DNA from 3 places in the Streptomyces sp. NPDC043176 genome. Region 2 is predicted to be linked to each of the others. Evidence: riboswitches for the same ligand, from Rfam matches in the RefSeq annotation. Region 2 holds a riboswitch; each other region holds the start of a gene.
The links. A riboswitch is a leader RNA that binds a small molecule or an ion and turns the genes downstream of it on or off. The one in region 2 is predicted to bind cobalamin.
Positions count from the first base shown of each region.

Region 1: another riboswitch for cobalamin. It lies ahead of AC067A_RS01275 (ribonucleoside-diphosphate reductase subunit alpha); the one in region 2 lies ahead of cobN (cobaltochelatase subunit CobN).
Region 3: another riboswitch for cobalamin. It lies ahead of AC067A_RS30785 (energy-coupling factor ABC transporter permease); the one in region 2 lies ahead of cobN (cobaltochelatase subunit CobN).

Region 1 covers NZ_JBWKCA010000001.1:276,185-282,992, forward strand. Annotated here, with positions in the region: gene AC067A_RS01275 (ribonucleoside-diphosphate reductase subunit alpha) at 1-2,262, opposite strand, end outside; cobalamin riboswitch at 2,395-2,538, opposite strand; gene AC067A_RS01280 (GNAT family N-acetyltransferase) at 2,572-3,072, opposite strand; gene mctP (monocarboxylate uptake permease MctP) at 3,148-4,770, opposite strand; gene AC067A_RS01290 (DUF3311 domain-containing protein) at 4,767-5,021, opposite strand; gene AC067A_RS01295 (GntR family transcriptional regulator) at 5,182-5,946, opposite strand; gene AC067A_RS01300 (extracellular solute-binding protein) at 6,375-6,808, shown strand, end outside.
Region 2 covers NZ_JBWKCA010000006.1:392,480-399,287, forward strand. Annotated here, with positions in the region: gene AC067A_RS13185 (serine hydrolase) at 1-734, shown strand, start outside; gene cobJ (precorrin-3B C(17)-methyltransferase) at 725-2,233, opposite strand; gene AC067A_RS13195 (precorrin-8X methylmutase) at 2,230-2,865, opposite strand; gene AC067A_RS13200 (cobalamin biosynthesis protein CobG) at 2,880-4,166, opposite strand; cobalamin riboswitch at 4,243-4,378, shown strand; gene cobN (cobaltochelatase subunit CobN) at 4,453-6,808, shown strand, end outside.
Region 3 covers NZ_JBWKCA010000024.1:59,338-66,145, reverse strand. Annotated here, with positions in the region: gene AC067A_RS30810 (SDR family oxidoreductase) at 105-1,067, shown strand; gene AC067A_RS30805 (hypothetical protein) at 1,068-1,379, opposite strand; gene dhaK (dihydroxyacetone kinase subunit DhaK) at 1,780-2,772, shown strand; gene dhaL (dihydroxyacetone kinase subunit DhaL) at 2,810-3,430, shown strand; gene AC067A_RS30790 (PTS-dependent dihydroxyacetone kinase phosphotransferase subunit DhaM) at 3,544-3,987, shown strand; cobalamin riboswitch at 4,040-4,272, shown strand; gene AC067A_RS30785 (energy-coupling factor ABC transporter permease) at 4,302-5,000, shown strand; gene AC067A_RS30780 (energy-coupling factor ABC transporter substrate-binding protein) at 5,009-5,509, shown strand; gene cbiQ (cobalt ECF transporter T component CbiQ) at 5,516-6,265, shown strand; gene AC067A_RS30770 (ATP-binding cassette domain-containing protein) at 6,262-6,808, shown strand, end outside.

The sequences.
Region 1 (6,808 bases), on a different contig from region 2:
GCGGGCGATCCGGGTCGCCGGGCGCGAACGCAGGTAGTACGTCGTCTTCAGCCCCTGCTTCCAGGCGTACGCGTACATCGACGACAGCTTGCCGATCGTCGGCGTCTCCAGGAACAGGTTCAGCGACTGCGACTGGTCGAGGAACGGGGTGCGCGCGGCGGCCATGTCGATCAGACCGCGCTGCGGGATCTCCCACGCCGTGCGGTACAGCTCGCGCACCTCGGCCGGGATCCAGGTGAAGCCGGCGACCGAACCGCTGGCGTCGCGGAGCGCGTCCCGGGTCTGGGCGTCCCACACGCCGAGCTTCTTCAGCTCGTCGACCAGGTACGAGTTGACCTGGAGGAACTCGCCGGACAGCGTCTCGCGCTTGAAGAGGTTCGAGACCTGCGGCTCGATGCACTCGTACACGCCCGCGATCGAGGCGATGGTCGCGGTCGGAGCGATCGCGAGGAGCAGGCTGTTGCGCATGCCGACGGCGGCGATCCGCTCGCGCAGCGCGGCCCAGCGCTCGGGCCAGTTGAGCTCGACGTCGTAGTGGTCCGGGTGCAGCACACCGCGGGCCGTGCGGGTCTGCTCCCAGGCGGGGAGCGGGCCGCTGCGCTCGGCGAGGTCCGCGGAGGCCTCGTACGCGGCCAGCATGATCCGCTCGGCGATCCGGGTGGACAGCGCGCGCGCCTCGGCGGAGTCGAACGGCATCCGCAGCTTGAAGAAGACGTCCTGGAGGCCCATCGCGCCCAGGCCGACCGGACGCCAGCGGGCGTTGGAACGCCCGGCCTGCTCGGTCGGGTAGAAGTTGATGTCGACGACCCGGTCGAGGAAGGTGACGGCCGTGCGGACGGTCGCGTCGAGCCGCTCCCAGTCGATGTCGCCCCCGGCCACGAACGAACCGAGGTTCACCGAGCCGAGGTTGCAGACGGCCGTCTCGCCGTCGTTCGTGACCTCGATGATCTCGGTGCACAGGTTCGAGGAGTGGACGACCGTGCCCGGCTCGGCGGTCTGGTTGGCCGTCCGGTTGGAGGCGTCCTTGAAGGTCATCCAGCCGTTGCCGGTCTGCGCCAGGGTCCGCATCATCCGGCCGTACAGGTCGCGGGCCGGCATCGTCTTGCGGGCCAGGCCCTTGGCCTCGGCGGCGCGGTAGGCGGCGTCGAACTCCTCGCCGTACAGGTCGACGAGCTCGGGCACGTCCGCCGGGGAGAACAGCGACCAGTCGGCGTCCGCGTTGACCCGGCGCATGAACTCGTCCGGGATCCAGTGCGCCAGGTTCAGGTTGTGCGTACGGCGCTGGTCCTCGCCCGTGTTGTCGCGGAGCTCCAGGAACTCCTCGATGTCCGCGTGCCAGGTCTCCAGGTAGACGGCGGCCGCGCCCTTGCGGCGGCCGCCCTGGTTCACGGCGGCGACGGAGGCGTCGAGGGTCTTCAGGAACGGCACGATGCCGTTGGAGTGCCCGTTGGTGCCGCGGATCAGCGAACCGCGGGCGCGGATGCGGGAGTAGGAGAGCCCGATGCCGCCGGCGTGCTTCGAGAGGCGCGCGACCTGGTGGTAGCGGTCGTAGATGGAGTCCAGCTCGTCCTGCGGGGAGTCGAGCAGGTAGCAGGAGGACATCTGCGGGTGACGGGTACCGGAGTTGAAGAGCGTGGGGGAGGACGGCAGGTAGTCCAGGCGGCTCATCAGCCCGTACAGCGCGCCGACCTCGTCGAGCGCGCGGACGCTGTCGTCCTCGGCCAGGCCGCAGGCCACCCGCAGCATGAAGTGCTGCGGCGTCTCGATCACCTTGCGGGTGATCGGGTGGCGCAGCAGGTAGCGCGAGTAGAGGGTGCGCAGACCGAAGTAGCCGAAGCGGTCGTCGCCGGCCCGGTCGATCGTCGCGTCGAGCCGCTCGGCGTGCAGCGCGACGAAGTCGGCGGTGCGGTCGGCGATCAGGCCCTCGCGGTGACCGACCCGGACGGAGGCGGAGAAGGAGACCGCGCCCTGGCCCGCCGCCTCGTCGGCGATGGTGATCGTCAGGAGCCGGGCGGCGAGCCGGGAGTACGCCGGGTCCTCGGCGATCAGGCCCGCGGCCGCCTCGGTGGCCAGCTCGCGCAGCTCCGCCTCGTCCGCCGCGGCGCTGCGGCCGCGCAGCGCGGCTGCGGCGACCTTGCCGGGGTCGGTGTCGGGGAGATCGGCGGTGAGGTCGGTCAGGGTCCGCAGCAGTACGGTCCCGGGGCCGTCGCTCTCGACCGCGGAAGCCTCGGCCGAAGCCGGATCGGCGGGCGCGATGGTCACGTGGGGGCTCTCCCTCGCTCGGCCGGGGCCGCGACGGGGGAAGGCGGGCGAGGGGGCGCCCGTATCGCCGGACGCGCCGTGTCCACCGGCCCACTCCGCGAGGCCCGGAAGTCAGTGGCACCCGGAACGGAAGGACCGGGCGCGCTGCCCGCAGGTGCTCGGACTCACTCCGTACGAAACCGCATGAAGCACACCGTTGCGGGACAGTTCCGGATTCGCGCCGGATTCCCCTGCGTCGACAGCGAGGATGAGCATACATGTGGGGGGCGCCGCTGACGGCACCCCCCACATGTTGTGTCGGTTGCGGGGCTAAAGCTCCAGCGCGTACGTCAGCAGCGTGTGTTCGGGGATCGGCTGCCAGTCCCGCTCGGGGGTCCGCAGGAAGCCGAGCCGGTCGTAGATCCGGTGCGCGGAGACCATCTTCGCGTCCGTGGAGAGCACCACCCGCCGGCACCCCGGCAGGGTCCGCGCCCGGTCCACGCAGACGCGCACGAGTGTCTCTCCGACGCCCCTGCCGCGGGCCGCCGGCGCGACCACGAGCATCCGGAACTCGGCCTCGCCTTCGACGGCGATGTCCGCCCAGGCGGTGCCGCCGCGGGCGAAGGTCACCCCGCCGACGATCCCGCCCTCCGCGTCGACGGCGACGAGGACCTCGCTCTCGCGAGCCCGCCGGGCCGTGTCGCGGAGCACGTCCAGATAGAAGTCGTCCTCTCCGTGCAGCAGCAGCCCGTCGTTCAGATAGGTCAGTCCGGTGAGCTCGCCGAGCTCTTCGTACTCCTCGGGCCGTACCGCCCTGATCGTGAAGTCCATGGGCCCAGTCTGCCTCCGTCGCACGTGAAGGGGCCCGGGATTTCTCCCGGGCCCCTTCACGTGCGCGTCCGTGGGTCAGTGCACCGAGGCGCCGACCTTGGGGAGTTCGCGGACACCGGCGTCGCCGGCGTCCGCCGTGTAGTCCTCGGGCGAGGTCTCGTCGACGCCGTCGGGGGCCTTGACGGCCCGGAGGACGAAGGTGAGGACGACCGTGACGAGGACGTTGAGGACGAAGGCGGTGAGGCCGATGTAGCCGATCTCGCCGATGCCCGGGATCTCGGCGGAGGAGCCGCCGAAGTGCTTCTGGGTCGGGCTGGCGACGCCGTACGCGGCGGCCGTGCCGTACACCATGCCGACGGCCCAGCCGGCGAGCAGCGCCCAGCGGTGGAACCAGCGGGTGAACAGGCCGCCGACGAGCGCCGGGAAGGTCTGCAGGATCCAGATGCCGCCCAGCAGCTGGAAGTTGATCGCGACCGTCTTGTCCATGGTGAGGACGAAGACCAGCGCGCCGACCTTCACCAGGAGGGAGACCAGCTTGGAGACCTTGGTCTCCTGGGCCGGGGTCGCGTCCGGCTTGATGAAGTCCTTGTAGATGTTGCGGGTGAACAGGTTGGCCGCGGCGATCGACATGATGGCGGCCGGGACGAGCGCGCCGATGCCGATCGCGGCGAACGCGACGCCCGCGAACCAGTCCGGGAACATGGTCTCGAAGAGCTGCGGGATGGCGAGCTGACCGTTCTTGACCTTGATCCCGGCGGCGATCGCCATGAAGCCGAGCAGCGCGAGCAGGCCCAGCATCAGCGAGTACAGCGGCAGGATCGTGGTGTTGCGGCGGATGACCTCGCGGCTCTTCGACGACAGCGTCGCCGTGATGGAGTGCGGGTACATGAACAGCGCGAGCGCCGAGCCGAGCGCGAGCGTCGCGTACGTCCACTGGCCGGCCTCACCGGGGACCAGCGCGCCGCGCGGCTTGCCGGTCGCCGGGTTGGTCTGCGCGTACGCCTCGCCGGCCTTCGCGAAGATCTCGTCGAACCCGCCCAGCTTGATCGGGATGTAGATGATGGCCACCGCGATCACGATGTAGATCAGGGTGTCCTTGACGAAGGCGATGAGGGCCGGGGCGCGCAGACCCGAGGAGTACGTGTACGCCGCGAGGACGCCGAAGGCCAGCAGCAGCGGCAGGTCCTTGACGAACCAGTGGGTGGTCTCGCCGCCGCCTACGCCCATCACGTCCAGGACGGCCTGGATGCCGACGAGTTGGAGGGCGATGTACGGCATGGTGGCGAGGATTCCGGTGACCGCGACCGCGAGCGACAGGCTCTTGGAGCCGAAGCGGCCCCGGACGAAGTCGGAGGTGGTCACGTACCCGTGCTTGTGCGAGACCGACCAGAGGCGCGGCAGGAACGTGAAGATCAGCGGGTAGACCAGGATCGTGTAGGGCACGGCGAAGAAGCCGGCCGCGCCCGCCGCGTAGATGGCCGCCGGGACGGCGACGAAGGTGTACGCGGTGTACAGGTCGCCGCCGAGCAGGAACCAGGTCACCCAGGTGCCGAACGACCGTCCGCCCAGGCCCCATTCGTCGAGGCTGTGCTCGTCCTCGGCCTTGCGCCAGCGCGCGGCCAGGAAGCCCATGACCGTGACGGCCAGGAAGAAGAAGACGAAGACGCCGAGCGCCACGCCGTTCACGCCGTCCTTCATCGCGCGTCACCTCCCTTGCGGGCACGCTGGTCCCGCTGCCACAGCATGTAGGCGACCATGGTGAGCGCGGTGGAGACCAGCACCCAGAGCATCTGGTACCAGTAGAAGAACGGGATGCCGGCGAAGAGCGGTTCGACCTTCGCGTACGAACTCACCCAGAGCATCGCCACGAACGGGGCGACCAGGCAGAGCGCGATGACCACCCTCAGGGGGGTGATGACCGGTTGTTTCCCTTGTGCGGCTTCTGACATGGCGATTCCGTCCCCTCGCTGATCACCTCGTGATGGTGGGGAAATCTAGGGGACGCGTTCTCCGCAGGGAACCCCTGTCCGCATAACGGAATTGATTCTTCGGAATCCCGCACGGCAGCCGCGGCCGGGGCCCCGGTGGGCGGGGCTCCGGCCCGGCGGGTCAGCCGTTGGGGCGCTGGAGGCGGGCGACGAACTTGTACCGGTCGCCGCGGTAGACCGAGCGCACCCACTCGACCGGCTCGCCCTGGCCGTCGAGGGAGTGACGGGAGAGCATCAGCATCGGGAGGCCGACGTCCGTGCCGAGCAGCCCGGCCTCGCGCGGGGTGGCGAGGGAGGTCTCGATGGTCTCCTCGGCCTCGGCCAGGTGCACGTCGTACACCTCGGCGAGGGCGGTGTAGAGGGACGTGTACTTCACCAGGGACCGGCGCAACGCGGGGAAGCGCTTCGCCGACAGGTGGGTGGTCTCGATGGCCATCGGCTCGCCGCTCGCGAGACGCAGCCGCTCGATGCGCAGGACGCGCCCGCCGGTGGAGATGTCCAGCAGCCCGGCGAGGGTGTCGTCCGCGGTGACGTACCCGATGTCGAGGAGCTGCGAGGTCGGTTCGAGGCCCTGGGCCCGCATGTCCTCGGTGTACGAGGTGAGCTGCAGGGCCTGGGAGACCTTGGGCTTGGCGACGAAGGTGCCCTTGCCCTGGATGCGCTCCAGGCGCCCCTCGACCACCAGCTCCTGGAGGGCCTGGCGCACGGTGGTCCGCGAGGTGTCGAACTCGGCCGCCAGGGTGCGCTCCGGCGGCACCGGCGTGCCGGGCGGGAGGGTCTCCGTCATGTCGAGCAGGTGACGCTTCAGCCGGTAGTACTTGGGCACGCGCGCGGTGCGGGTGACTGCCCCGCCCTCTGTCTCTGTGCCGCCCGCGTCCGTGGCCATGGCCTGCCTTCCCGACTCCTGTGCTGCTGCCGTCACCGGCTCCTCCGTCTGTCGCGGCTCACATGGTGGCACGCTTCGTGTGCTCTCACCGTTTCTCCTGCCGATATGTGCCGGTTCGGCGAGGAGGAGTCGTTCCCTGCCTCTTATACACCGAGGAGTCCCTCGTTGGTCTAGGCCATTCAGGTCGCGAGGTGGGGGCAATTCCAGGGTCCCCCACCCGCCTTCCGGAGGGCGCGCCGAGGCGAGGTGTCGGTCCGATAACGGACGCCACTACCCGTCTTACACACTCTTGACACCCCAAAAGGTCTAGGCCAAGCTCCGGGTACTGGTCTAAACCATTAAAGACCAGGTCCCAGCCCCACGAGCACTACCCGACGTATGTCTTCGCGCGGTGGGCAGGGGTTGCAGGCATCCCTGAGGAGGGTGGCGTGAAGCGCAAGCTCATCGCGGCGATCGGCGTCGCGGGCATGATGGTCTCGATCGCGGCGTGTGGGGGCTCCGACAAGTCCGGAGACAACGCCGGCGGCGACGCCAAGGAGCTCACCGTCTGGCTGACGGTGGACGCCCAGAACAACTGGCCCGAGCTGGTCAAGGCCGCCGACGACGCGGTGACCAAGAAGCACCCGGGCATCAAGATCAAGCACGAGTACTACGGCTGGCCGGACAAGAACACCAAGCTCGACGCGGTGCTCGCCACGGACAAGGCCCCGGATGTTGTCGAAATGGGCAACACCGAGATGATCAGCTACATGGCCAAGGGCGCCTTCGCCGAGGTCGACGCGTCGAAGTTCGCGAACTCCGACAAGTGGCTCGACGCCCTCAAGGACTCGGTCACCTACAACGGCAAGACCTACGGCGTCCC
Region 2 (6,808 bases):
TCCAGCTGGGCGACGGGACGCTCGACGGGCGGAAGATCATCGACCCCGAGGCGCTGCAACTCACCCACCACCCCGAGTCGGTGTCCTCGCCGGCGCACGCCCCGGCGGCCCGGACCGGGTTCTACGGGCTCGGCTGGAACGTGTCGTACGACGACGAGGGCCGGCTGCGGCTGTCGCACACCGGGGCGTTCGCGGAGGGCGCGCACACCAACGTGACGATGCTGCCGGGCGAGGAGCTCGGGATCGTCGTCCTCACCAACGGGGCGCCGGTAGGCGTCGCCGACGCCGTCGCCCTGGACTTCTTCGACACCGCGCAGGACGGGAAGCCCAGCAGGGACTGGATGCCGCTGGTCGACGCGATCTACCAGCAGCAGGCCGACGAGGGCCGGTCCGACACCGACTACGCGCACCCGCCGTCCGATGCCGCCGCCGCGAAGCCCGCGAGCGCCTACACCGGCACGTACACCAGCGACTACTACGGCCGGATGACGGTGGCCGAGGCCGACGGCGGGCTGGTGCTGCGGCTGGGTCCCGAGCCCCAGACGTACCGTCTGACGCACTACTCCGGCGACACGTTCAGCTTCGCGACGCGCGGGGAGAACGCCGTCGGTCCGACCGGCGTCACGTTCTCCCCGGACGGCAGGTCCGTCCGCGTCGAGTACCTGGACCAGGAGAAGCTCGGCACCTTCACCCGGACCTCCTCCTCGTCCTCCCCGTCCTCGGCTCAGCCGTAGCGGCGCGGGGTCCAGGCGATGGTGCGGCCGTCGGCGCGTTCGACGGCGCGGGTCTGCGAGGAGCCGACGAGCAGCAGGGTCCGCATGTCGACCTCGGAAGGCTCCAGGGCCTTCAGGGTGACGACCCGGACGGACTGCTCGGGGCCGCCGACGTCGCGGGCGACGACGACCGGCGTCTCGGGGGAGCGCAGTTCGAGGAGGAGGTCGCGGGCGGCGGCCACCTGGTGCGTACGGGACTTGGAGCCCGGGTTGTAGAGGGCGACGACCAGGTCGGCGGAGGCGGCGGCGCGCAGCCGGGCCTCGATGACGTCCCACGGCTTGAGCCGGTCGGAGAGGGAGATGGTGGCGTAGTCGTGGCCGAGCGGGGCGCCCGCGGCGGCGGCGGCCGCGTTGGCGGCGGTCACCCCCGGGAGGACCCGTACGGGCACGTCGGCGTACTCCGCCTCGCAGGCGACCTCCAGGACGGCGGTGGCCATGGCGAAGACGCCGGGGTCGCCGCCGGAGACGACCGCGACCTTGCGGCCGCGCCGGGCCAGGTCGAGGGCGAACTCGGCGCGCTCGGACTCGACCTTGTTGTCGGAGCCGTGGCGGATCTGGCCGGGGCGGAGCACCGGCACCCGGTCGAGGTAGGTGGTGTAGCCGACGAGGACGTCGGCGTTGACGAGTGCGCCGCGCGACTCGGGGGTCAGCCAGGGCGCTCCCGCGGGGCCGGTGCCGACGACGACGACCTCGCCGCGTTCCCGTACGGGGGGCTGCTGGTCGACGCGGGAGGGCAGGACGGCGACCGAGAAGTACGGGACGGTGGCCGGGTCGACGTCCGTCAGGCGTTCGGTCCGCTCGCCCGCCATGAACGCCCGCTCCACGTAACGGGCGTCGTCGAGGCGTCCGGCGCGCTCCAGGGCACGCTTCACGGTGGGGAAGGTGCGGCCGAGCTTCATGACGACCGCCGAGTCGGTGCCGGCGAGGCGGGCCGTCAGCTCGTCCTCGGGCAGGGTGCCGGGGATGATCGTGAGGACCTCCTCCGCCTCGCACAGCGGCTCGCCGAGGCGGGCGGCGGCGGCGCTGACCGAGGTGACGCCGGGGATGACGGTGGTGTCGTAGCGGTCGGCGAGCCGCTTGTGCATGTGCTGGTACGAGCCGTAGAACAGCGGGTCGCCCTCGGCGAGGACGGCGACCGTGCGGCCGGCGTCGAGGTGGGCGGCGAGGCGGGCCGCGGCCTCCTCGTAGAAGTCGTCCAGGGCGCCCCGGTAGCCGCCGGGGTGGTCCGTGGTCTCCACGGTGAGCGGGTACACGAGCCGCTCCTCGACGTGGTCCTCGCGGATGTGCCCGGCGGCGATGGAGCGGGCGATGGAGCGGCCGTGACGGGCCGAGTGGTACGCGACGACGTCGGCGGAGGCGATGGCCTTCACCGCCGCGACCGTCATCAGGTCCGGGTCGCCGGGCCCGAGGCCGACGCCGTACAACTTGCCCTTCACCACTGTGTCCTCGGTGCCGCTCATGCCTGGATCTCCGCTTCGTGCGCGAGGGCGTTGATCGCGGCGGCCGTCATGGCGCTGCCGCCGCGCCGGCCCCGTACGACGAGGTAGTCGAGGCCGAGGTCGTTCTCGGCCAGCGCGTCCTTGGACTCGGCGGCGCCGATGAAGCCGACCGGTATGCCGAGGACGGCCGCGGGCCTGCCCGCGCCCTTCGCGACCATCTCCAGGAGGTGGAAGAGGGCGGTCGGCGCGTTGCCGATGGCGACGACGGAGCCTTCGAGGCGGTCCCGCCAGAGTTCGAGGGCGGCGGCGGAGCGGGTGGTGCCCAGTTCGGCGGCGAGGGCGGGCAGCGCCGGGTCGGAGAGCGCGCAGATCACCTCGTTGTCGGCGGGCAGCCGCTTGCGGGTGACGCCGCTGGCGACCATCTGCGCGTCGCAGAGGATCGGGGCGCCGGCGCGGAGCGCCTCGCGGGCCCGGGAGACGACCTGGGGCGAGTAGGCGATGTCGCGTACGAGGTCGGTCATGCCGCAGGCGTGGATCATCCGGACCGCCACCTGGGCGACGTCGGCGGGCAGGCCCGCCAGATCCGCCTCGGCGCGGATCGTGGCAAAGGACCGGCGGTAGATCTCCGCCCCGTCCTTCTCGTAGTCGAACATCGTGTTGCTCTCGCTCATCTCGTCGGATACGTGCGGGCGGTGGCGACCGCTTCGGTCAGGGAGGTACGGGGGGTGGCGCGGCCGTCCACCAGGTAGCCGTCGTCGCCGGTGGCGAGGACCTCGACCCAGTCGCCGTACGGGTGCCCGCAGCGCCGCGCGCACCCGGAGAAGTGCACGGGCAGCGGGCCGGCGGGCGCGGCGAGGGCGTCCGCCCGTACGTCGGCCAGGGACTTGGCGCAGCCGGGCCGCCCGGTGCACGCGGTGACCCCGGCGCCGGGCGCGTCGGGGCGGGTGATGAGCCCGCACGCGTCCAGCGCCCGCAGCCGGTCCGCGCGGTCCGCACCGGCGGCGTCGGCGTGGGGCTCGGTGGTGGGTGCGGCCGTGGCGACGGCTCCGCGCCAGGGCGTGAGCCGGATCTCGCCGGCGGGCAGCAGGGCCCGCAGCTGGGCGGAGGTCAGCCGGCCGAGCGGCGCGAGGACGTAGACCGCGCCGTCCCGGAGTGCGCCGGGCGCGGGCGGCGGGGACGAGGGCAGCAGCGGTACGGGTACGGGCTCGGCCGCGATGCCCGCGCGGGCCAGGGCGCCGGCCACGTCCGGGAGGTGCCCGGCGGGCAGCTCGCGGGGGCGCCAGGCCCCGTTGCCGGCGGCGTCGGCGGCGTCGAGGAACGCGAGGGCGGCGGTGAGGGCGGCGCGGACGGCGTCGGCGGCCGCGAGCCGGAAGACCTGCCGCTCCGCCGGGCCGCCGTCGAGCCACAGAGTGACGGACTCGTCCTCGGCTGCGACCAAGGTCACATCCCCGCCGAGTCCGGTCACGTCTCCGCGCCCGTCGTCCAGGACGAACAGGAACCGTCCCGAAAGGGACGCGGCCCGGGGCGCGGCGCACAGGGCGGCGTCGAGCCCGCGCGCCCACAACTGCACGTCCGCGTGGCCGAGTCCGTCGAGTCCGGCGGTCGGCGAGGCGACGATGTTGCGGATGCGCTCGTGGGTGGGCGAGGGCAGCAGGCCCGCGTCGGCGAGCAGCTCCGCGAGCGCGGCCCCGCAGTCGTCCGCGAGGCCGCGGAGCTCCGCGTTGCCGCGCGAGGTGATGCTGATCCGCCCGTCGCCGAGCGACTCCGCCGCCCGCGCCAGGACCTCGGCCTGACGGTGCGTCAATCGACCTGCGGGCAGGCGCAGTCGGGCCAGCCGGCCGTCGTCGGCCGCGTGCAGGCGCAGTGCCCCGGGGCAGGCGTCGCCACGGTCCCGTATGCGAGGTTCGCCCGGTTCGGTAGCCGGGGGTGGGGTGGGCGGCATGGCGGCGAGCATACCCACGGGGCACCGGCCGACCACCGGGTGTGATCCGGCCGACTCCCCGGCACGCCCCGCCCCGCCGACCTCACGATCTACTATGCACACGGCATGGGGTCGCAGGACCCCGGGGAGGAAGCCCGGTGAGAATCCGGCGCGGTCCCGCCACTGTGAACCCGTACCAGCGATGGCACGGGTGAGTCAGGAACTCCCTTCCCCGAGCTCTCGGCTTCGCGCGAGCAAGGGGAGGCCAACCCACACGAACCCGGGGCGCGGACAACCCCGAGGAAGGCCTGAGCTCGCCATGCTTCTGCTGCTGTCGCACTCCGACACCGACCTGCTCAGCGCCCGCGCGGCGAACGCCGGCTCCGCCGGCCCGGTGGAGTACCGCTTCGCCAACCCCGCCCGCCTCCCCCTCGCCGACCTCCACGGCCTCCTCGACGACGCCGAACTCGTCGTCGTCCGCCTCCTCGGCGGGCTCCGCTCCTGGCAGGAGGGCCTCGACGCCATCCGCGCCACCGGAAAGCCCGTCGTCGTCCTCAGCGGCGAACAGGCCCCCGACGCCCAGCTGATGGAGGCCTCCACCGTCCCCGTCGGCGTCGCCACCGAGGCCCACGCCTACCTGGCGCACGGCGGCCCGGCGAACCTGGAGCAGCTGGCCCGCTTCCTCTCCGACACCGTCCTGCTCACCGGCCACGGCTTCGAGGCCCCGGCCGCCGCCCCCACCTGGGGCCCGCTGGAGCGCACCCCGAAGCGCACCGACGGCCCGACCGTCGCCGTGCTCTACTACCGCGCCCACCACATGAGCGGGAACACCGCCTTCGTCGGCGCCCTCTGCGACGCCGTCGAGGACGCCGGCGCCCAGGCGCTGCCGCTGTACGTGGCCTCCCTGCGCGCCCCCGAGGCGGAACTCGTCGAGACCCTGCGGTCCGCCGACGCGATCATCACGACCGTCCTCGCCGCCGGCGGCACGAAGCCCGCCGAGGCACAGGCCGGCGGCGACGAGGAGGCCTGGGACGCGGGCGCGCTCGCCGCCCTCGACGTGCCGATCCTCCAGGCGCTGTGCCTCACCGGCTCGCGGTCCGCCTGGGAGGAGAACGACGAAGGCCTCTCGCCGCTGGACGCCGCCAGCCAGGTCGCCGTGCCCGAGTTCGACGGCCGGCTCATCACCGTCCCCTTCTCCTTCAAGGAGATCGACGAGGACGGCCTGCCCGCGTACGTCGCCGACGCCGAGCGCGCCGCCCGCGTCGCCGGCATCGCCGTCCGGCACGCCCGGCTCCGCCACATCCCGAACGCCGAGAAGAAGCTGGCGCTCGTCCTCTCCGCCTACCCCACCAAGCACTCCCGCATCGGCAACGCGGTCGGCCTCGACACCCCCGCCTCCGCCGTCGCGCTCCTCCGCCGCCTGATCGCGGAGGGCTACGACTTCGGCCCCGCCGAAGAGCTCCCCGGCCTGGTCTCCGGCGACGGCGACGAGCTCATCTACGCCCTCATCGAGGCCGGCGGCCACGACCAGGACTGGCTCACCGAGGAGCAGCTCGCCCGCAACCCGGTCCGCATCCCGGCCGCCGACTACAAGCGCTGGTACGCGACCCTGCCCGCCGAACTCCGCGAGCAGGTCGAGGAGCACTGGGGCCCGGCGCCCGGCGAGATGTTCCTCGACCGCTCCCGCAACCCGGAGGGCGACATCGTCCTCGCCGCCCTGCGGCGCGGGAACCTCCTGATCCTCATCCAGCCGCCGCGCGGCTTCGGCGAGAACCCGATCGCGATCTACCACGACCCCGACCTCCCGCCGTCCCACCACTACCTGGCCGCCTACCGCTGGATCGCCGCCCGCGCCGAGGACGGCGGCTTCGGCGCCGACGCCATGGTCCACCTGGGCAAGCACGGCAACCTGGAGTGGCTGCCCGGCAAGAACGCCGGCCTGTCCGCCGCCTGCGGCCCCGACGCGGCCCTCGGCGACATCCCGCTGATCTACCCGTTCCTCGTCAACGACCCGGGCGAGGGCACCCAGGCCAAGCGGCGCGTCCACGCCACGCTCGTCGACCACCTGGTGCCGCCGATGGCCCGCGCCGACTCCTACGGCGACATCGCCCGCCTGGAGCAGCTCCTCGACGAGTACGCGCAGATCTCCTCCATGGACCCGGCGAAGCTGCCCGCCATCCGCGCCCAGATCTGGACCCTGATCCAGGCCGCCAAGCTCGACCACGACCTCGGCCTCGAAGAGCGCCCGGAGGACGACGGCTTCGACGACTTCCTGCTGCACGTCGACGGCTGGCTCTGCGAGGTCAAGGACGCCCAGATCCGCGACGGCCTCCACGTCCTCGGCGGCGCCCCCGAAGGCGAGGCCCGCGTCAACCTGGTCCTCTCCATCCTCCGCGCCCGCCAGATCTGGGGCGGCACCCAGGCCCTGCCCGGCCTGCGCGAGGCCCTCGGCCTCGACGAGTCCGCCGCCACCCGCACCACCGCCGACGAGGCCGAGGCCAAGGCCCGCGAGCTGGTCGAGGCAATGGAGAGCGCCGGCTGGTCGGCCGACGCCGTCGAGACCGTCGCCGCCGCGTACGGCCCGGAGGTCCGGTCCGTCCTGCGCTTCGCCTGCGACCAGGTCGTCCCGCGGCTCGCCGCCACCACCGACGAGCTGACGCACGCCGTACACGCCC
Region 3 (6,808 bases), on a different contig from region 2:
CCCCCATGCCGATACGGGGTCGGCGCCTCGCCCTTGCGCGAGGCGTGCAAGGCCGCGCGGCGGGCGCCGTGTATGGAACCGCTCCGCCCGGGCAGGCGCTGGTCATGAGGACCCGCTCTCGGCAGCGGCCCGACAACGCACGCCCCCCGCTGGAAGGCCGCCTCGCGGTGGTGACCGGGGCCGCACGGGGAATCGGCGCGAGCACCGCCTACGCGCTGTCCCGGCGCGGCGCCACGATGGCCCTGCTCGGACTGGAAGGGGAGCGGCTGCGCCGACTGGCAGCGAGCCTCCCCGGCCCCGCCGTCGCCTGGACCGTCGACGTGACCGACGCGAACGCCCTCGCCGCCGCGGCCGAAGCCGTCCGGGACACGCTGGGCACGCCGTCGGTGGTCGTGGCGAACGCCGGCGTCGCCATCGGCGGGACCCTCCTGGACTGCGATCCCCAGGACTGGCGCCGGGTGATCGAGGTCAACATCGTCGGCAGCGCCCTCACCGCCCGCTGCTTCCTGCCCGACCTCCTGGCCACCCGTGGTTACTACCTGCAGGTCGCTTCCCTCGCCTCCCTCGCGCCCACGCCGCTCCTCACCGCGTACTGCGCCTCCAAATCCGGGGTCGAAGCCTTCGCCCACGCCCTGCGGGCCGAGGTCGGCCACCGTGGTGTCGATGTCGGGATCGCCTACCTGAACTGGGCCGACACCTCCCTGATCCGTCATGCCGACCAGACCGCGGTCTTCGGGGAACTGCGGGCGCGCATCCCCTGGCCGGCCTCCGTCAACCAGGACCCCGACACCTACGCGCAAGCCATGGTCCGGGGCATCGAGCGCCGGTCCGCCCACGTCTACGCGCCGCCGTGGCTGCGCGGCGCTCAAGCCGCCCGGGCCCTCGTGCCCACGCTCGTCGTGCACTACTTCCGGTGGGTCCTCGCAGCCCGTGGAGACGATCCCCTACCGCCGACCGGGCTCCTCGGGCCCGGCGGCGCGGCAGCCGACACCACAGCACACGCAACGGCGAACCGGCAGCCTCACCTTCGACCGGGAGGAGCCCCCCGGCCGAACGACACCACCTGATCACGCCGCGCCTCGCGAGGTTGGGCGGTAAGCCTCCCCCGGCGCAAGGAGATTCCGGTCGAAATCGGCGGGCACCTCCTGCGCGGCGTCGGCGGCGTCCTCCATAACGCCGCCCTCGGCGCGCTGATCCCGATCCGTCACCGCACCGTGCTCGCCGGGCTCGCGAACGTCGTCAGGAAATCCGCCCCCTTCAACGACCACGTACCAACCTGACGGAGTGATGGGCAGCGGTATGCACCACCTTCGAAGACGGAGCCGCTGCTGAAAGCGCCGCATGCCGCTCGGCTCGGTTTGCTTCTGCGCCTTTTTCATCGATCACCCAGGGGCCCTGGAGAGCGCCTGGGAAAGTGATGCGGGTGTTCTCCCAGTCGTCCATGGAGGCCCCGATCACGCACACCATTAGGACCGCCCGTTGTGCCGGCGGCCCTCGGCACCCCGTGCGCGGCCACCTGCGAGCCGCACATCCGTCAGGTCTGCGTGACCTTCGCTGCCGCAAGGTCGATACTGCCCACAGGGGCGGCGGGACCCGCCCAAGTCGATGAGGATCCGAGCCTGACATGTCGTCACCGAAGTCGGCGTCCACTCGGCATCAGCGCCGACAGAGACCGCCCTCGAGCGCCGTGGACCGCCAAGGTCGACTTTCGCACACCTAGCTTCTGACCTGCGAAAACACAGGTCAGGGCCCATCTTTCAGCCTTGCGAGGAGACACCCTTGAGAATGTTGATCAACGTGCCGGAGACCGTCGTGGCGGACGCGCTGCGGGGGATGGCGGCGGCGCACCCCGAGTTGACGGTGGACGTGGAGCGGCGGCTGGTGGTGCGGCGGGACGCGCCGGTGGCGGGGAAGGTGGCGTTGGTGTCCGGGGGCGGGTCGGGGCACGAGCCGCTGCACGGGGGGTTCGTGGGGCCGGGGATGCTGGCGGCGGCGTGCCCCGGGGAGGTGTTCACGTCGCCGGTGCCGGATCAGATGGTGCGGGCGGCGGCGGCCGTGGACAGCGGGGCCGGGGTGCTGTTCGTGGTGAAGAACTACACCGGCGACGTGCTGAACTTCGAGATGGCGGCGGAGCTCGCGGAGGACGAGGGCATCCAGGTCGCCAAGGTGCTGGTCGACGACGACGTGGCGGTGACGGACAGCCTGTACACGGCCGGGCGGCGCGGGACCGGGGGGACGCTGTTCGTGGAGAAGATCGCGGGAGCGGCGGCGGAGGAGGGGGCTCCGCTGGAGCGCGTGGAGGCGATCGCCCGGAGGGTGAACGAGCGGTCGCGGTCGTTCGGGGTGGCGCTGAGCGCGTGCACGACGCCCGCCAAGGGCAGTCCGACGTTCGACCTCCCGCCCGGTGAGCTGGAGTTGGGCGTCGGCATCCACGGGGAGCCGGGCCGTGAGCGGCGGGCGATGATGACCTCTCGGGAGATCGCGGACTTCGCCGTGGACGCGGTCGTCGAGGACCTGGTCCCCGCGGGGCCGGTGATCGCGCTGGTCAACGGCATGGGCGGCACTCCGCTCCTGGAGTTGTACGGGTTCAACGCGGAGGTGCAGCGGGTGCTCGGCGAGCGGGGAGTGCCGGTGGCGCGGACACTGGTCGGGAACTACGTGACCTCGCTCGACATGGCCGGCTGCTCGGTGACCCTGTGCGAGGTCGACGAGGAGCTGCTGCGGCTGTGGGACGCGCCGGTGCAGACGCCCGCGCTGCGCTGGGGCCGGTGAGGCGGGGGTGGGGACGCGTGCGGACGAGGGAGAGGGCATGACGGAGACGTTCGGGGCGGAGTTCCTCGTGCGCTGGCTGGCCGCGGTCGCCGGGGCCGTCGAGCGCGAGGCGGACCGGCTGACCGAGCTGGACTCGGCCATCGGCGACGCCGACCACGGAGCCAATCTCAAGCGCGGGTTCGCCGCCGTGACGGAGACCCTGGCGAAGGACCCGCCGGCGACGCCCGGCGCCGTGCTCACCACCGCCGGGCGCCACCTCATCTCCACGGTCGGCGGCGCGTCGGGGCCGTTGTACGGGACGCTGTTGCGCCGCGCCGGGAAGACCCTGGGCGAGGACGGGACGATCGACCGGGTACGGCTCGCCGAGGCCCTGGACTCGGGCGTCGCCGCCGTCTCGCAGCTCGGCGGCGCGCACGTCGGCGACAAGACGATGCTGGACTCGCTGGTCCCGGCCGTGGAGGGGCTGCGGACCTCGTTCGGCGCGGCGCGCGCGGCCGCGGACGAGGGCGCCCTCGGGACCGTACCCCTGCGGGCGCGCAAGGGCAGGGCGAGTTACCTCGGCGAGAGGTCGGTCGGGCACCGGGACCCGGGGGCGACGTCGTCGGCCCTGCTCTTCTCCGCGCTCGCCGAGACGGCGGCCGCGGAGGGGGTGTCGTGAGCGCGCCGGGCGGCGCTTCGGCGTCCGGGAGCGCGGCCGTGGACGCCGACGCGGTCACCGGCGGTGCGGGGCCCGGTGGCCCGGCGTCCGGGGACGCGGGATCGGGCGGTGCGGTGCCCGGGGACGCGGGATCGGGCGGTGCGGGGCCTCGCGGTGCGGCCCTCGTCGGGATCGTGCTCGTGTCGCACAGTGCGGCGGTGGCGGCGGCGGTGACCGAGCTGGCGCGGGGGCTGGCGGGGGGTGGAAAGCTGGCGCCGGTGGTACCGGCGGGCGGGACGCCTGACGGAGGGCTGGGGACGAGTTCCGAGTTGATCGCCGAGGCGGCGAAGGAGGCGGACCGGGGCGCCGGGGTGGCGCTGCTCGTCGACCTCGGCAGCGCCGTGCTCACCGTGAAGGCGCTCCTCGCCGAAGGTGACGAACTACCCGGGGGCTCCCGGCTGGTGGACGCGCCGTTCGTCGAGGGCGCGGTGGCGGCGCTGGTGACGGCGAGCGCGGGCGGGGACCTCGACGCGGTGGCGGCGGCCGCCTCGGAGGCCTACGCCTATCGCAAGGAATGACCCTGCGGGGCCGCGTGCGCGGAGTGACGGAGGAGCCGCACCGGGTGGCGACCGTGTTGTGATGTACCTGGTCAACGCACTAATGTCGCAGGGCCTTGGTGTACGGGAAACCGGTGCAGTACCGGTGCGGCCCTCGCCACTGTGATCGGGAGGTCCGGCTCCACCCCCGCGGGAAGCGCCCTCGGGGAAGCCACTGGACCACGACGGGAGACCGCCGCGGTGTGGGAAGGCGGAGTCGGACGGATGACCGTCAGCCAGGAGACCGGCCAGGGTGCGTTGTCCATCCACGAGGTGCTGGAGAGGGTCTCCCGACCATGCATATAGCCGAGGGGTATCTGCCCCCTGCGCACGCCGTCGCCTGGGGCGTCGCGGCCGCCCCGTTCGTCGTCCACGGGGTCCGCGCGCTCACGCGCGAGGTGCGGTCCAACCCCGAGTCCACCCTGCTGCTGGGCGCCTCCGGTGCCTTCACGTTCGTCCTGTCGGCGCTCAAGCTGCCTTCGGTGACGGGCAGTTGTTCCCATCCGACGGGCACGGGTCTGGGGGCGATCCTGTTCCGGCCGCCGATCATGGCGGTCCTGGGCACGATCACCCTGCTCTTCCAGGCCCTGCTGCTCGCCCACGGCGGACTGACCACGCTCGGCGCGAACGCCTTCTCGATGGCGATCGTCGGGCCCTGGGCGGGGTACGGGACGTACCGCCTGCTGCGCCGGTTCGGCACGCCCCTGATGGTCGCCGTCTTCTTCGGCGCGTTCGTCGCCGACCTGTCCACGTACTGCGTCACCAGCGTGCAGCTGGCCCTCGCCTTCCCCGACCCGGCCACCGGCGTGGCGGGCGCGCTCGCCAAGTTCGGCGGGATCTTCGCGGTGACGCAGATTCCGCTGGCGGTGAGCGAGGGGCTGCTGACCGTGCTCGTGATGCGGCTGCTCACCCAGTCGAGCAAGGGTGACCTGACGCGTCTGGGCGTCCTTCCCCGGGCCGAGAAGGAACTGCGCGAGGGGGCGACGGCGCGATGAGCACCAGGATCAGCCGGAACGCGAAGATCAACGGACTGCTGCTGCTGGTCGTCGTCGCGCTCGCGGTGCTTCCGCTCGTCCTGGGTCTGGGCGACCACAAGGAAGAGCCGTTCACCGGGGCGGACGCGGAGGCGGAGACCGCCATCACGGAGCTCCGGCCGGACTACGAGCCGTGGTTCAGCCCGCTGTACGAGCCGCCGTCCGGCGAGATCGAGTCCGCCCTCTTCGCCCTCCAGGCGGCGCTGGGCGCCGGAGTCCTGGCGTACTACTTCGGTCTGCGGCGCGGCCGCCGGCAGGGCGCCGCTCTGGTGGCGGCCGACGCCGGTCAGGGCGGTCGGGCGACGGAAGGCGCGGGCGCGTCCGCGACGGGCGGCGCCCAGGACGTCGGCTCCGGTTCGCCGCGTCCCGACGGTCCGGGCTCCGGCGCGACGCGGCCGGTCGCCGGGGGCTCCGGTGTGCCGGCCGCCGGTCCGGGGCCGGTCGGTGACGTCGGGGACCGGGACGCGTAGACGCCGATGCTGCCCATCGACGCGGCTGCGCACAGCAGTCGCTGGCGCTCCCGCCATCCCGCCGAGAAGGCGCTCCTCGGCTTCGGTCTGACGTTGTGCGCCGTGTGTCTGCCGCCGTGGCCGGGGGCCGTGCTGGTGGCGGCGGTGACGCTCGTGGTGCTGCTCGGGCCTGCCGGCGTGCCGGGCCGTCAGTTGTGGCGGGCGTTCCGGGTGCCGCTCGGCTTCTGTGTCACGGGTGCGGTGCCGTTGCTGTTCGAGGTGGGCGGGGCGCGCGGACTCGTGGCGCTCGCGCCCGCCGGGCCGACGCACGCGGGCGAGCTGCTGGCGCGGACGGCGGCGGCCTCGCTCGGGGTGCTGCTGTTCGCGTTCACGACGCCGGTGTCGGACGTGCTGCCCCGGCTGGTCCGGGCGGGGGTGCCGGCGCCGGTGGTGGACGTGGCGCTCGTGATGTACCGGATCATCTTCCTGCTGCTGGACTCGCTGTCGAAGATCCGGCAGGCACAGGCGGCCCGCCTGGGGCACACGTCACGGGCGGCGACCTGGCGTTCGCTCGCCGGTCTCGGCGCGACCACGTTCGTGCGCGCCTTCGACCGGGCGCAGCGGCTGCAGTCGGGGCTCGCGGGCCGGGGGTACGACGGGACGCTGCGGGTGCTGGTGCCCGTGTGCGGGATCTCCCGCCGGTTCCTCGCGGCGACGGGCGTGCTCCTCGGGGGGCTCGTCGCCCTCACTCTCGTACTGGAAAGGTTCCTTCCGTGACGTCTCAGAACCCGGCGACGGCCCAGGGCTCGACGCCTGTCGTGGAGCTGGTGGGGGCGGGCTTCGCCTACGAGGACGGTCCCGCCGTCCTGTCGGGCGTGGACTTCGCGGTGGCGGAGGGGCGGGCGATCGCGCTCCTCGGTCGCAACGGCAGCGGCAAGACGACGCTGCTGCGGCTGCTGAGCGGGGGGCTGCGGTGCGGAAGCGGGTCGCTGCTCCTGGACGGCGCGGAGGTGGCGTACGACCGCCGGGGGCTGACGCGGCTGCGGACCACGGTGCAACTGGTGGTGCAGGACCCGGACGACCAGCTGTTCGCCGCCTCGGTCGGCCAGGACGTGTCGTTCGGGCCGATGAACCTGGGGCTGCCCGAGGAGGAGGTGCGGCTCCGGGTGCGCGAGGCGCTGGAGGCCCTGGACATCGTGGCGCTGGCGGACCGGCCGACGCACCTGCTGTCGTACGGGCAGCGCAAGCGGGCCGCGATCGCGGGTGCCGTGGCGATGCGGCCGCGGGTCCTGATCATGGACGAGCCGACGGCCGGTCTCG